One region of the Streptomyces sp. NPDC087787 genome, then DNA from elsewhere that is predicted to be linked to it. Evidence: riboswitches for the same ligand, from Rfam matches in the RefSeq annotation. Region 1 holds a riboswitch; each other region holds the start of a gene.
What was found. A riboswitch is a leader RNA that binds a small molecule or an ion and turns the genes downstream of it on or off. The one in region 1 is predicted to bind thiamine pyrophosphate.
Positions count from the first base shown of each region.

Region 2: linked by a shared signal. The riboswitch ahead of ACIOWN_RS27310 (thiamine ABC transporter substrate binding subunit) and the one ahead of thiC (phosphomethylpyrimidine synthase ThiC) in region 1 are both predicted to bind thiamine pyrophosphate.
Region 3: linked by a shared signal. The riboswitch ahead of thiO (glycine oxidase ThiO) and the one ahead of thiC (phosphomethylpyrimidine synthase ThiC) in region 1 are both predicted to bind thiamine pyrophosphate.

Region 1 is NZ_JBIUVQ010000005.1:211,582-215,786, reverse strand. It holds gene ACIOWN_RS10675 (hypothetical protein) at 1-22, shown strand, start outside; gene thiC (phosphomethylpyrimidine synthase ThiC) at 148-1,980, opposite strand; TPP riboswitch at 1,973-2,150, opposite strand; gene ACIOWN_RS10665 (YibE/F family protein) at 2,222-3,712, shown strand; gene ACIOWN_RS10660 (SsgA family sporulation/cell division regulator) at 3,823-4,205, opposite strand, start outside.
Region 2 is NZ_JBIUVQ010000019.1:60,332-64,536, forward strand. It holds gene ACIOWN_RS27305 (iron ABC transporter permease) at 1-532, opposite strand, end outside; gene ACIOWN_RS27310 (thiamine ABC transporter substrate binding subunit) at 508-1,584, opposite strand; TPP riboswitch at 1,667-1,772, opposite strand; gene rlmN (23S rRNA (adenine(2503)-C(2))-methyltransferase RlmN) at 1,816-2,922, opposite strand; gene ACIOWN_RS27320 (hypothetical protein) at 2,977-3,384, opposite strand; gene ACIOWN_RS27325 (hypothetical protein) at 3,469-3,777, opposite strand.
Region 3 is NZ_JBIUVQ010000001.1:488,877-493,081, forward strand. It holds gene ACIOWN_RS02270 (thiazole synthase) at 1-373, opposite strand, end outside; gene thiS (sulfur carrier protein ThiS) at 377-577, opposite strand; gene thiO (glycine oxidase ThiO) at 574-1,740, opposite strand; TPP riboswitch at 1,738-1,849, opposite strand; gene ACIOWN_RS02285 (FAD-dependent oxidoreductase) at 2,020-3,249, shown strand; gene ACIOWN_RS02290 (Rv2175c family DNA-binding protein) at 3,316-3,681, shown strand; gene thiE (thiamine phosphate synthase) at 3,824-4,205, shown strand, end outside.

The DNA.
Region 1 (4,205 bases):
CCCGGAACACCAGCCGGAGTGACCGCCACCGGAGTCTCCCCGACGCGACACTCTCGTCCCCGCCCCCACCGGCGGCGGGCGCACGTCCCGAGAGCAATCCGGAGCGGTGCCCTTGCCCACTCGCGAAGAGCACCGCCCCGCCTTGCGTCAGTCGGCGATCGGCAGGTACACCCGGTTCCCCGCCTCCGCGAACTCCTTCGACTTCTGCAGCATGCCCTCGGCGATCTCCTCCGCCGTGGCACCCTCGGCCGCCGCACCACCGAACCGCTCTGTGATGCTTTGGCTGATCTTCATCGAGCAGAACTTCGGGCCGCACATCGAGCAGAAGTGGGCCGTCTTGGCGGGTTCCGCCGGGAGGGTCTCGTCGTGGAACTCCCGTGCCGTGTCCGGGTCGAGGGCGAGGTTGAACTGGTCCTCCCACCGGAACTCGAAGCGGGCGTCGGACAGCGCGTCGTCCCACTCCTGGGCGCCCGGGTGCCCCTTGGCGAGGTCGGCCGCATGGGCGGCGATCTTGTAGGTGATGACGCCGGTCTTGACGTCGTCGCGGTTGGGCAGGCCCAGGTGCTCCTTGGGCGTGACGTAGCAGAGCATCGCCGTGCCCCACCAGGCGATCATCGCCGCGCCGATGCCGGAGGTGATGTGGTCGTACGCCGGTGCGACGTCCGTCGTCAGCGGGCCGAGCGTATAGAACGGAGCCTCATCGCAGATCTCCTGCTGAAGGTCGATGTTCTCCTTGATCTTGTGCATCGGGACGTGCCCCGGGCCCTCGATCATGGTCTGTACGTTCAAACGCCTGGCGATCCGGCCGAGTTCCCCGAGCGTGCGCAGTTCCGCGAACTGGGCCTCGTCGTTGGCGTCCGCGATCGAGCCGGGCCGGAGCCCGTCGCCCAACGAGTAGGTGACATCGTAGGCGGCGAGGATCTCGCAGAGCTCCTCGAAGTTCTCGTAGAGGAACGACTCCTTGTGGTGCGCCAGGCACCAGGCGGCCATGATCGAGCCGCCGCGCGAGACGATGCCGGTCTTGCGGTTCGCGGTGAGCGGCACATGGGCGAGGCGCACCCCGGCGTGGACGGTCATGTAGTCCACGCCCTGCTCGGCCTGCTCGACGACGGTGTCCTTGTAGATCTCCCAGGTCAATTCCTCGGCCCTGCCGTCCACCTTCTCCAGGGCCTGGTAGAGCGGGACCGTGCCGATGGGGACGGGGGAGTTGCGCAGCACCCACTCCCGGGTGGTGTGGATGTTGCGGCCGGTGGAGAGGTCCATGACCGTGTCGGCGCCCCAGCGGGTCGCCCAGGTCATCTTCTCCACCTCCTCCTCGATGGAGGAGGTCACCGCGGAGTTGCCGATGTTGGCGTTGACCTTCACCAGGAACCGCTTGCCGATGATCATCGGCTCGATCTCCGGGTGGTTGACGTTGGCCGGCAGCACCGCACGGCCTGCCGCGATCTCCTCGCGGACCGTCTCGGGAGCGACGTTCTCCCGGATGGCCACGAACTCCATCTCCGGAGTGATCTCCCCGCGGCGCGCGTACCCGAGTTGTGTCACGGCTCGGCCGTCACGGCCGCGGCGGGGCTGGCGCGGCCTTCCGGGGAACACCGCGTCGAGGTTGCGCAGACCGCCGCGCGGCGAGGTGTGCTTGATTCCGTCGTCCTCGGGGCGGACCGGACGGCCCGCGTACTCCTCGGTGTCGCCGCGGGCCACGATCCAGTTCTCCCGCGACGGCGGCAGGCCCCTGCGGACATCGGTGCCGACGAGCGGATCGGTGTACGGGCCGGAGGTGTCGTACAGCGTGACCGACTGCCCGTTGCTGAGGTGCACCTGACGGACCGGCACCCGCAGATCGGGCCGTGAGCCCTCCACGTAGCCCTTGTGCCAGCCGATGGACTTCCCGGCCTCCTCGCCGGAAGCGGCGGAAGCGATCTGCTCCGCGCCGCCGGAGATCTGCTTGGAGGCAGGCGTGCGTACGTCCTTGTTGGTCATGAGACCTACTCCCTACGCCGGCATTACCCGGTAACAGGTTCGGCGGTCGACGCAGCGGTGTCCGTCTGTCGGCGTCTCGTGTGAAACATCGCACGTTCCACGTGAAACATCGCGAAGACGGAGGTCAGCGCCCTCTCAGCCCGGTGCTCCGAGCTCCCGCGTGTGCAAAGGTGCCACCACGCTAGCGTCCATTGTGGCGCGGTGAACAGTGGGCCTGTCCCGTTCTTGCGATGATCGGGCGGTGACCACGACAGAGCAGTTCCCCCATCCGCCGCCCGAACCCCGGCGCGAACAGGACTTCCGGCACGGTCAGGAAGCCACTGGCACGAGCCATGGGCATGGCGCCGGTACCGGCCACGGGCACGGCCCCGCGACCGGGGGCGGGCACGGCCCGGGGAACGACCACGGGCACGGCCCGGGGAGCGGTGGCGGACACGGGCACAGTCACAGCCACGGGCCCGCCGCACCCGTGTCGAAGCACCTCCGCAAGGTGATCGCCGCGATCCTGATTCCGTTCGCCGCCCTGGTGGTGGCCGGACTCGCCGTCCTGTGGCCGGGCGGGGCCCCGTCGCACGAGCGCACCGGCGTCGGCTTCGACCGGCAGACCCAGCAGGCCACCGTCGTCGAGGTGCTCGAGGTCAGCTGCGGGTCGGTGAACGCCTCCGGGGACGCACCGACCGGCGACACCTCCACCGCCGAGGGCTCCTCAGCACAGCAGCAGCAGTCCGGGGCCTGCAAGAAGGCCACGATCCGGGTGGATACCGGCAGCGACAAGGGCCGTACCTTCACCGAGATCGTGCAGCCCGACCAGTCCCGGCAGCTGCATCAGGGCGAGAAGGTCGTGGTCGCCTACGAGCCCTCAGCACCCAAGGATTTGCAGTACTCGGTCACCGACGTCGACCGGCGCTTCCCGATGGCACTGCTGGCCGGTGTCTTCGCACTCGCCGTCGTGGTCGTCGGGCGGATGCGGGGCGTCATGGCGCTGGTCGCGCTGGCCATCAGCTTCCTGGTGCTGAACCTCTTCATCCTGCCCGCGGTCCTTCAGGGATCGAACCCACTGGTGGTGGCGGTGGTGGGGGCCAGCGCCATCATGCTGATCGCGCTGTACATGTGCCATGGCCTGTCCGCACGTACCTCGGTCGCGGTACTCGGCACGCTGATCTCGCTGATGCTGATCGGCTTTCTGGGCTCCCTGTTCATCGGCTGGGCCGCGCTGACCGGCAACACCGACGACAGCACCGGACTGATCCACGGCCTGTATCCGTCGATAGACATGAGCGGCCTGCTGCTCGCCGGTGTCATCATCGGCTCGCTCGGCGTTCTGGACGATGTGACGGTGACCCAGACCTCGGCGGTCTGGGAGTTGCACGAGGCCAACCCCGCGATGGGCCGGCGCGAGCTGTATCGCGCGGGCATCCGCATCGGACGCGATCACATCGCCTCCGTCGTCAACACCCTCGTCCTCGCGTACGCGGGTGCGGCGCTCCCCCTGCTGCTGCTGTTCTCCATCGCACAGAGCGGTGTGACGACAGTCGCCACCAGTGAACTCGTCGCGGAGGAGATCGTGCGCACGCTGGTGGGCTCGATCGGCCTGGTCGCCTCGGTGCCGGTCACCACGGCGCTGGCGGCACTCGTGGTCTCGGCCGACCGTCCGGGACTGATGGAGGCCGCGGCACCGGCCGCCCTGCCCGCTCCGGCGCGCGGCGCAAGGGGCAGGCGCCGCAGGCGCTGACGCCGGGCCCGGGGGCTGTCTGCGTCCCGGGCGACCGGCGAAGCGTTCCTGCACACCCTGGCGCCGTGGCGAAGCGTTACGGCAGCGCCCGTGCCGCCTGCCGCGAGGGCTCAGCCCGCGCTCTGTTCCTCCGCCAGGATGCGGTCCAGGGCTTCGTCGAGGTGGGCGTCGAAGTCGGCCAGCGCGCCCTCCTGCCCCAGGGGCACCAGCTTGTCCGTACGGTCCAGGAACGCCACCAGGGGCGCCGTCGAGGAGCGGAACAGCGCCCGGTCGCCACCGACCTGAAGCCGGATCAGGACCGCGCTCAGCGAGTCGCGGCCGGCCGGTGAGATGCGCACATCGCCGTCACCGCACGGGGTCCCCACCCCGTCGATCAGCAGTTCCCGTCCGAACACCCAGGTCACCGGGGCGTCTCCGGGCAGATGAAAGGTCAGCCGTACGGCATAGGGATCACAGGTCTCGTACCGCAACTCCACCGGGATGCGGAAGGAGA
Region 2 (4,205 bases), on a different contig from region 1:
GCGGGTCGAGCCCCGCCCACAGTCCGCCCACGGTCCGTACGACGACGGCGTAGTTGAAGAAGACGTGGGCGAGCAGGATCGCCCACACCGTGGTGTCCAGCCGGACGCCCCACAGTTCGTCGAGCAGGCCGCCGCGCCCGACCAGCGCGAGGAACGCGGTGCCGACCACGACGGTGGGCAGCACGAACGGCACGGTGACGACGGCCCGCAGGACGTGCCGGCCGGGGAAGTCGAGGCGGGCGAAGACATAGGCGCCGGGCAGGGCGACGAGCAGGGTGAGCGCGGTGGAGGCGAGCGCCTGCCAGGTGGTGAACCACAGCACGTGCCGGATGTCGGACTGTCCGAACACATCGGTGATCCGCCCCAACTGCCAGGCCCCGTCCGTCTCCAGGCCGCGCCGGACGATCGCGGTCACGGGGTAGGCGAAGAACACCGCGAAGAACGCGACGGGCACGGCCATGAGGCCGAGCCGCGCCGCGTTCCCCGTCCGGCGGCCGCGTCCGCGGCCTACCTGAGGACGAGCGAGGTCCACGACTTGACCCACTGGTCACGGTTGGCGGCGATCCTGTCGGGGGCCAGGGTCTCGGGGTTCTTGGCCTGGGGGCCGTACTTCACGAACTCCGGCGGCACCTGGGCGGCTTCGCGCACCGGGTGGACGAACATGCTCAGCGGCATGTCGTCCTGGAACTCCTTGGTGATCAGGAAGTCCAGGAAGGCCTTGCCCCCTTCGGTGTTCCTGGCGTTGCTGAGCAGTCCCGCGTACTCGACCTGGCGGAAGCAGGTGCCCTGCGCGACGCCGGTCGGCGCGGTCTTCGGCCGCGGGTCGGCGTAGATGACCTCGGCGGGCGGCGAGGAGGCGTAGGAGACGACGAGGGGCCGGTCGCCCTTGGCCTTCCTGCCGCCCGCGGAACCGGAGAACTCCTGGTTGTAGGCCTGCTCCCAGCCGTCGACGACCTTGACGCCGTTGGCCTTGAGCTTCTTCCAGTAGTCCTGCCAGCCCTGGTCGCCGTACCTGGCGGCGGTGCCGAGCAGGAAGCCGAGGCCGGGCGAGGAGGTGGCGGCGTTCTCGGTGACGAGGAGGTTCCTGTACTCCGGCTTGATCAGGTCGTCGAACGAGGCTGGCGGGGTCAGCCGGTGGTCGGCGAAGTACTTCTTGTCGTAGTTGACGCAGATGTCGCCGGTGTCGATGGGCGTGACCCGGTGCTTGGCCTCGTCGACCCGGTACTGCGGCAGGATCAGGTCGGCGTCCTTCGGCTCGTACGGCTGGAACAGCCCGTTGTCCAGGGCGCGGGACAGCAGGGTGTTGTCGACGCCGAAGAAGACGTCGCCCTGCGGGTTGTCCTTGGTGAGGATGGCCTTGTTGACGGCCTGGCCGGCGTCGCCGTCCTCCAGGACCTTCACCTTGTAGCCGGAGCTCTTCTCGAAGTCGGCGATGACGCTCTTGGAGGCGGCCCACGAGTTGTGGCTGACGAGGGTCACCGTCTTGGAGCCCGCGGAGCCCTTGCCGTCGGGTGACGAGCCGCACGCCGACAGCGTGACCAGGCCGAGCCCGACCGCGGCTACGGCGAACGTCTTGATGTGCACTGGATGTCCTCCTGGGGGTTGGCCAGGAAGAGACGCGGCCCTGCCCGGGGTCCGCGAGGGACACCCGGGCAGGGCACAACAGCTTGAGTGATGACCGAACTTCCTACCCAGAATGACCTGGGCGAGGTTCAGAGGGTCTGCGGCCGGTGCCGCACTCTCAGCGCTGTGGCGCTCCCCTGTCGGAATATGAAGATGTGTAGATTCCCAGCCTACCGTCCGGCCACCGCCCGGCTACCTTTCGGTGGCGGCCAGCTGACCGCAGGCGCCGTCGATCTCCTGGCCCCGGGTGTCCCGGACGGTCACCGGCACACCGTGGGCGGCGATCGCCTCGACGAACGCCTTCTCGTCCTCGGGCCGGGACGCGGTCCACTTCGAGCCGGGCGTCGGGTTCAGCGGGATGAGGTTGACGTGCACGGGCTTGCCCTTGAGCAGCCGGCCGAGCCGGTCGCCACGCCACGCCTGGTCGTTGATGTCCCGGATCAGCGCGTACTCGATGGACAGCCGGCGCCCGGACCTGGCGGTGTACTCGAATCCGGCGTCGAGCACCTCCCGCACCTTCCACCGCGTGTTGACCGGGACGAGCGTGTCGCGCAGTTCGTCGTCCGGTGCGTGCAAGGAGATGGCGAGCCGGCACTTGAAGCCCTCGTCGGAGAACCGGTGGATCGCCGGAACCAGGCCCACCGTCGAGACGGTGATCCCCCGCTGGGACAGCCCGAGGCCGTCCGGCTCGGGGGCGGTCAGGGCGCGGATGGCGGCGACGACGCGGTTGTAGTTGGCGAGCGGCTCGCCCATGCCCATGAAGACGATGTTCGACAGGCGCGCGGGACCACCGGGGACCTCGCCGTCCCGCAGGGCGCGCATCCCGTCGACGATCTGGTGCACGATCTCGGCGGTGGACAGGTTCCGGTCGAGCCCGGCCTGTCCCGTGGCGCAGAACGGGCAGTTCATGCCGCAGCCCGCCTGCGAGCTGATGCACATGGTCACCCGGTCCGGGTAGCGCATGAGCACCGACTCCACGAGCGTGCCGTCGAACAGGCGCCACAGCGTCTTGCGGGTGGTCCCCTGGTCGGTCGACAGATGCCGTACGACCGTCATCAGCTCGGGAAGCAGCGCCTCCTGGAGCTTGGCGCGGGACCCGGCGGGGATGTCGGTCCACTGCTCCGGGTCGTGCGCGTACCGCGCGAAGTAGTGCTGCGAGAGCTGCTTCGCACGAAACGGCTTCTCGCCGATCGCGGCGACAGCCTCCTTGCGCTCGGCGGGCGACAGGTCGGCAAGATGCCGCGGCGGCTTCTTGGCTCCGCGCGGGGCGACGAAAGTGAGTTCTCCGGGCTTAGGCATGGCTGTACCAGTGTCGCAGATCCAATCCGCGCTGCCGCAGGGCGCCCGGGGATGCTAATGCCGCGCCCACTGTCGCAGCTTCCTGATGACACGATCCTTCTGGAGACGGGTTGCCGAGATTTCACCCGGGCTCGTCATGAACGCCGTGAGGGGGGTCCATCGCTTACGTCCGTTGCGAGCCGTCCACCGCACCGCGGGGAAGTCCGTGATCTCCGTGATGCGCTTTCGGTCGATCACTCGTGTGCGCAGGTAGCCATGGATCACCAGCCGCGAGTGTTCGTACGTCACACTGAGTCGATATCCCCGCACCGTCAGGGCAGCGAACCCGATCACGCCCAGACCAGCCGCAAGCCGTGCGATGGCGGTATCGGCTTGCGTCGCGTACGCAAGGCGGACAACCGCCGGAACGGCTCCGAGGCCGCTGTTGGCCAGACGGTTCGGCGTGGACGTCGATTGCTCCATGAGGTTCCTCGTGTGGTCGCGCCTGCCGGCGCAGCCTACAGCCGGCGGGGCATGGCCATGCCAGCCACACAACGGCCGCGGCAGTCACAGCCAACTGGCCCAGCCGAAAGTCAGGAGGTAAGACCGCGTGACGGCGGCCCACCCGCGGCGCCCGCCACGGACAACCGCGAGAAGGGCGACGGCGAACCAGGCCGCGACCGCTCCACCGACCATCAGAGCCCACTGGGCGCCGCCAGCGGCAGCGATCAAGGCGACGACGATGACCATGATGGCGAGCCCGGCATGGGCACCGCCGGTACTCACACGGAGCATCTCGCGCACGACCCGACGGTCCTCAGCGAGCACCCGCTCGTACGCGTTCAGTTCACGCCCCGCACCGTCCTGCTCCTGCATGCCCCGCGCCACAAGCCCTCCTCACACAGCCTGGCCCAAGATGAAGCCGGCACTCGTCCAGACGCCGCAGCCCGCCGCACCGTTGCCCATCGCGTCCGCCGACGCGCCTCCTGCCTGAACGGGCAGGCAGCGGGCATGGCACACTCCGGAGACGGCCGGTGATGGTGAGTGATTTCGCCAGGGGGAGAGACATGACCGATGGGTGGCCCAAGCGCTGGTGGACCGCCGCTCTCCTGGCTGCGGGACTGGCCGGAAAGGTGGCCTACGACGTCTGGTGGACGGTGCGGATTCTTGCGGGGCCGGCAGTGGACTGGTGGAGCCTTCTCACACGGTGCCTGGGGGGAACCTTGTTCGCGCTCCTGGCGGCTCAAGTCGCTCATCGGGCGTTCACCCTCTACAGGGCGGCACGACCCGTGGACGGCAGGACG
Region 3 (4,205 bases), on a different contig from region 1:
CGTCGACCAGTGTCTCCGCCGCGTCCAGCAGCTCGATCGGGTCCGGCAGCAGTGTGCGCTCGTCGGCGATGACCTCCAGCTTGACGAGGTCCGTGCCGAGCGCCTCCCGCGCCAGCCGGGCGGTGAGGACCGCCTCGCCCGCGGTGAAGCAGCCCGCGGTGTTGGGCAGCACCCGGATCCCGAGCGACTCCAGCACCGACAGGACCGAGCCGTGCACGGAGGGATCCACCCGACGCATCGCGACCGTGGTCAGCTCCGTTCCGGAGGCCACGAGCGCCCGCTTCAGGACCTCCAGGCCGGTCGCGCCGCCGGTACCCATGATCAGCCGGGAGGTGAAGGGCGTACCACCGAGGACGAAGGGGTCGTCGGCCATGGCTCAGCCTCCCTGGACGGCGGTCAGCACTTCGACGCGGTCGCCCTCGGCCAGGGCCGTGGACGACCACCGCGCGCGCGGGACGACGGTCTCGTTGAGGGCGGCGGCCACTCCGGAGGGCGCCGCGCTCAGTGCCTGCACGACGGTGCCGAGTGACGTGCCGGGCGCTACCCGGCGGGGCTCACCGTTGACGGAGATGTTCATGCGGGCTGCTCCGTGAGTGCCGCGGCGTAAAAGCGCCTGGGGGAGAAGGGGCGGACCTCGTCCGGCAGCTCGCCGGTGGTCAGGACGTGCGCCATGGCGTCACCGGTGACCGGCGTGAGCAGTACGCCGTTGCGGTAGTGGCCGGTGGCGAGCAGCAGGCCGTCGAGGCCGGTCGGGCCGAGCAGCGGCGCGTTGTCGGGGGAGCCGGGCCGCAGACCCGCCCGGGTCTCCGTGAGCGGCAGCTCGGTGATCCCCGGCACCAGCTCGTGGGCGTCGCGCAGCAGCTCGTACACGCCGCCCGCCGTCACCGTCGTGTCCCAGCCCAGCTCCTCGTTCGTGGCCCCGACGACCAGCTCGCCGTCGAGCCGGGGCACCAGGTAGACCTGGCTGCCGCGCACCACGGCCCGCACGGTGCGGCTCAGGAACGGCGCGTACCGCTTCGGCACCGTCAGCCGAAGCACCTGCCCCTTCACCGGCCGCACCGGCGGCAGCACCTCGTCCGGAACGCCCGCGAGCCGTCCGCTGAGGCTGCCCGCGGCGAGGACCACCCGCTCCGCGGCCGGCGCGGTGCCGTCCCGCAGCACACAGCCCGTTGCCCGGCCCCGGGCCACGGTGAGCCGCTCTGCCCAGCCGCGGTGGAAGACCACGCCCGCCCGCTCGCAGGCCGCGACCAGGGCGCGGGCGAGCCGCCGCGGATCGATCTGGTGGTCGCCGTCCACCCGCAGCCCGCCGCGCACGCCCGGCGCGAGCATCGGTTCGAGGCGGCGGCAGTCCCGCCCCGACAGCCACTCGGACTCCAGGCCCGAGCGGCGCTGAAGGTCGTGCAGTTCCCGCAGGTGGGCGCGGTCGTCGGCGTCCAGCGCGACGGCGAGGGTGCCGCAGCGGCGGTAGCCGAGGTCGTGGCCGGTCAGCTCGGTCAGCTCGGCCGCGAAGTCCGGGTAGCGGCGGGCGGAGGCCAGGTTCAGTGCGAGCAACGTCTGCTCGCCGTAGTGCAGTTCGGTGACGGCGGCCAGCATCCCGGCGGCCACCTGTGCGGCCCCGCCGCCCGGCTCGGGGTCCACCACGGCCGTGGCGAACCCGCGCTGCGCCGAGCGCCAGGCCGTCACGAGGCCGATGATTCCGCCCCCCACGACGAGGACGTCGGACGTACGTGGCAACGACATGGGCGTCCAGCCCCTCCCTTCGCCGGCATGACCCGGATCAGGTTCGTACGGTCGGAGGCCGCCAGCCTCCCTCTCAGCCCGGTGCGTCCGGGCTCCCGCGAGTGCTTGTACGGTCGCCACCCTAGCCCGCGGAACACCGCCCCGGTAGGTGAGCCTCCCGCGTACGAGGGGCGGCCGTGCGGCGGGCGGGCATGGGGGAAGAGGCTGGGGGCAGGTTGTGGAGCGGGTCACCCCGCACGCCCCTGACTGACGCCGCGTCAGTTGAATTATGGTGATCAGGTGAGCGACCAGACGCAGGAACAGGGCACATCGGGGCCGCGGCGCGTGGTCGTCGCGGGCGCCGGCATGGCCGGTGTGCAGACCGCGGTCGCCCTGCGCGAGCAGGGCTTCACCGGCACCGTGACACTGATCGGCGCCGAACCCCACCAGCCCTACGACCGGCCGCCGCTGTCCAAGGCCGTCCTGCTGGGCAAGGCCGAGGGCTCCGCCTTCGACATCGACTTCGAGGCGCTCGGCCTCGAACTGCGGCTCGGCTGCGAGGCACTGGCCGTGCGGCCCGGCGCCCGCGTGCTGGAGACCTCGGCCGGACCGGTGCCGTACGACGTCCTCGTCCTGGCCACCGGCGCCGAACCGATCCGGCTGCCCGGCACGGAGGGCGTGCAGGGCGTCCACCTGCTGCGCACCCTGGACGACGCCGAACGGCTGCGGCCGGTGCTCACCGAGCAGCACGACATCGTGGTCGTGGGCGCGGGCTGGATCGGCGCCGAGTTCGCCACCGCCGCGCGCGAGGCGGGCTGCGCCGTGACCGTCGTGGAGGCCGCGGACCGCCCGCTCGCCGGGGCGCTGCCCGCAGAGGTGGCCGAGCCGATGACCGCCTGGTACGCCGACAGCGGCACCGAACTGCGCACCCACGCGCGCGTGGAGCGCGTCGAACCCGGAGCGGTCGTCCTCGACGACGGCTCCCGGCTGCCCGCGGGCGCCGTCGTGGTCGGCATCGGCGCGCGCCCCGCCACGGACTGGCTGGCCGGCTCCGGCATCGCGCTGGGCCCGCACGGGGACGTCCTGGCGGACGACCATCTGCGCACCTCCGTGCCGGACGTGTACGCGGTGGGCGACTGCGCCTCCTTCCCCTCGGGACGGTACGGCGAGCGCCTGCTGATCCACCACTGGGACAACGCGCTCCAGGGTCCGCGCACGGTCGCGGCCGACATCGTCGGCCTCACCCCCGTGGTCTACGACCCGGTGCCGTACTTCTGGTCCGAGCAGTTCGGGCGCTTCGTCCAGTACGCGGGACACCACACGTCGGCCGACGCCGTCGTCTGGCGCGGCGATCGCACCGGACCGGCGTGGACCGTCTGCTGGCTCCGCGAGGGCCGGCTCGTCGCCCTCCTGGCCGTCGGCCGGCCGCGGGATCTGGCGCAGGGGCGGCGGCTGATCGAGTCCGGCACGCCCATGGATCCGCGGCTGCTGGCGGACCCGGCGAAGCCCCTGAAGGCGGCGACCGCGTGAGGCACACGTCCCCGGGTGGACGGGCCTGGCTTCCGAGTGTCAGTGGCAGATGGCACGCTTGTGTCCGTGACCGAGATTGACACGAAGATCGACGCTCTCGTCCCTGACTGGCTCACCCTTCCCGACATCGCCGAACAGCTCGGCGTCGAGGTGACACGTGTGCGGCAGTTGGTCAAGGAGGGCCAGCTCATCGCCGTACGCCGTGGTGAGAACCGCGCGCTGCACGTCCCCGCCGCCTTCATCGACGGCGACAAGGTCGTCAAGGGCCTGTCCGGCACCCTGACGCTCCTGAGGGACGACGGCTTCACGGTCGAAGAGATGATCGAATGGCTGTTCACCCCCGACCCGACCCTGCCGGGCACCCCCGCCCAGGCCCTGAGTGAGAACCGTGGCACAGAGGTGAAGCGCCGCGCCCAGGCCCTCGCCGTCTGACCCGGCCACTCCTCCACGCCCCCCGGCCGCGGCCCCGGCGGCCGGGCGGGCGGTGGCCGCACCGGCCGGCCGGGAGGGGCGGATAGGGTCCGTCCGAGTGGCCGGCCGAGCCACGGAACCGACGAGCCGGGGGGACCCGCGTATGCCTGAGACCGCTGCCGTTGCCGCAGCCGACGCCCGTGGTCGGCTCGGTGCCGCGCGCCTGTACCTGTGCACGGACGCTCGCAGGCGGCAGGGGGACCTGGCCGGGTTCCTCGACGCGGTGCTGGCGGCGGGCGTCGACGTCGTGCAGTTGCGGGACAAGGGCATCGAGGCGGGGGAGGAGCTGCGCCTGCTGGAGGTGTTCGCCGACGCGTGCGCTCGGCACGGGAAGCTGCTCGCGGTCAACGACCGGGCGGACGTCGCCCACGCGGCCCGCGCCGATGTGCTGCACCTGGGGCAGGGGGACCTTCCGGTGCCGGCCGCCCGCGCCATCCTCGGCGACGGCGTCCTGATCGGCCGGTCCACGCACGCCGAGGACGAGG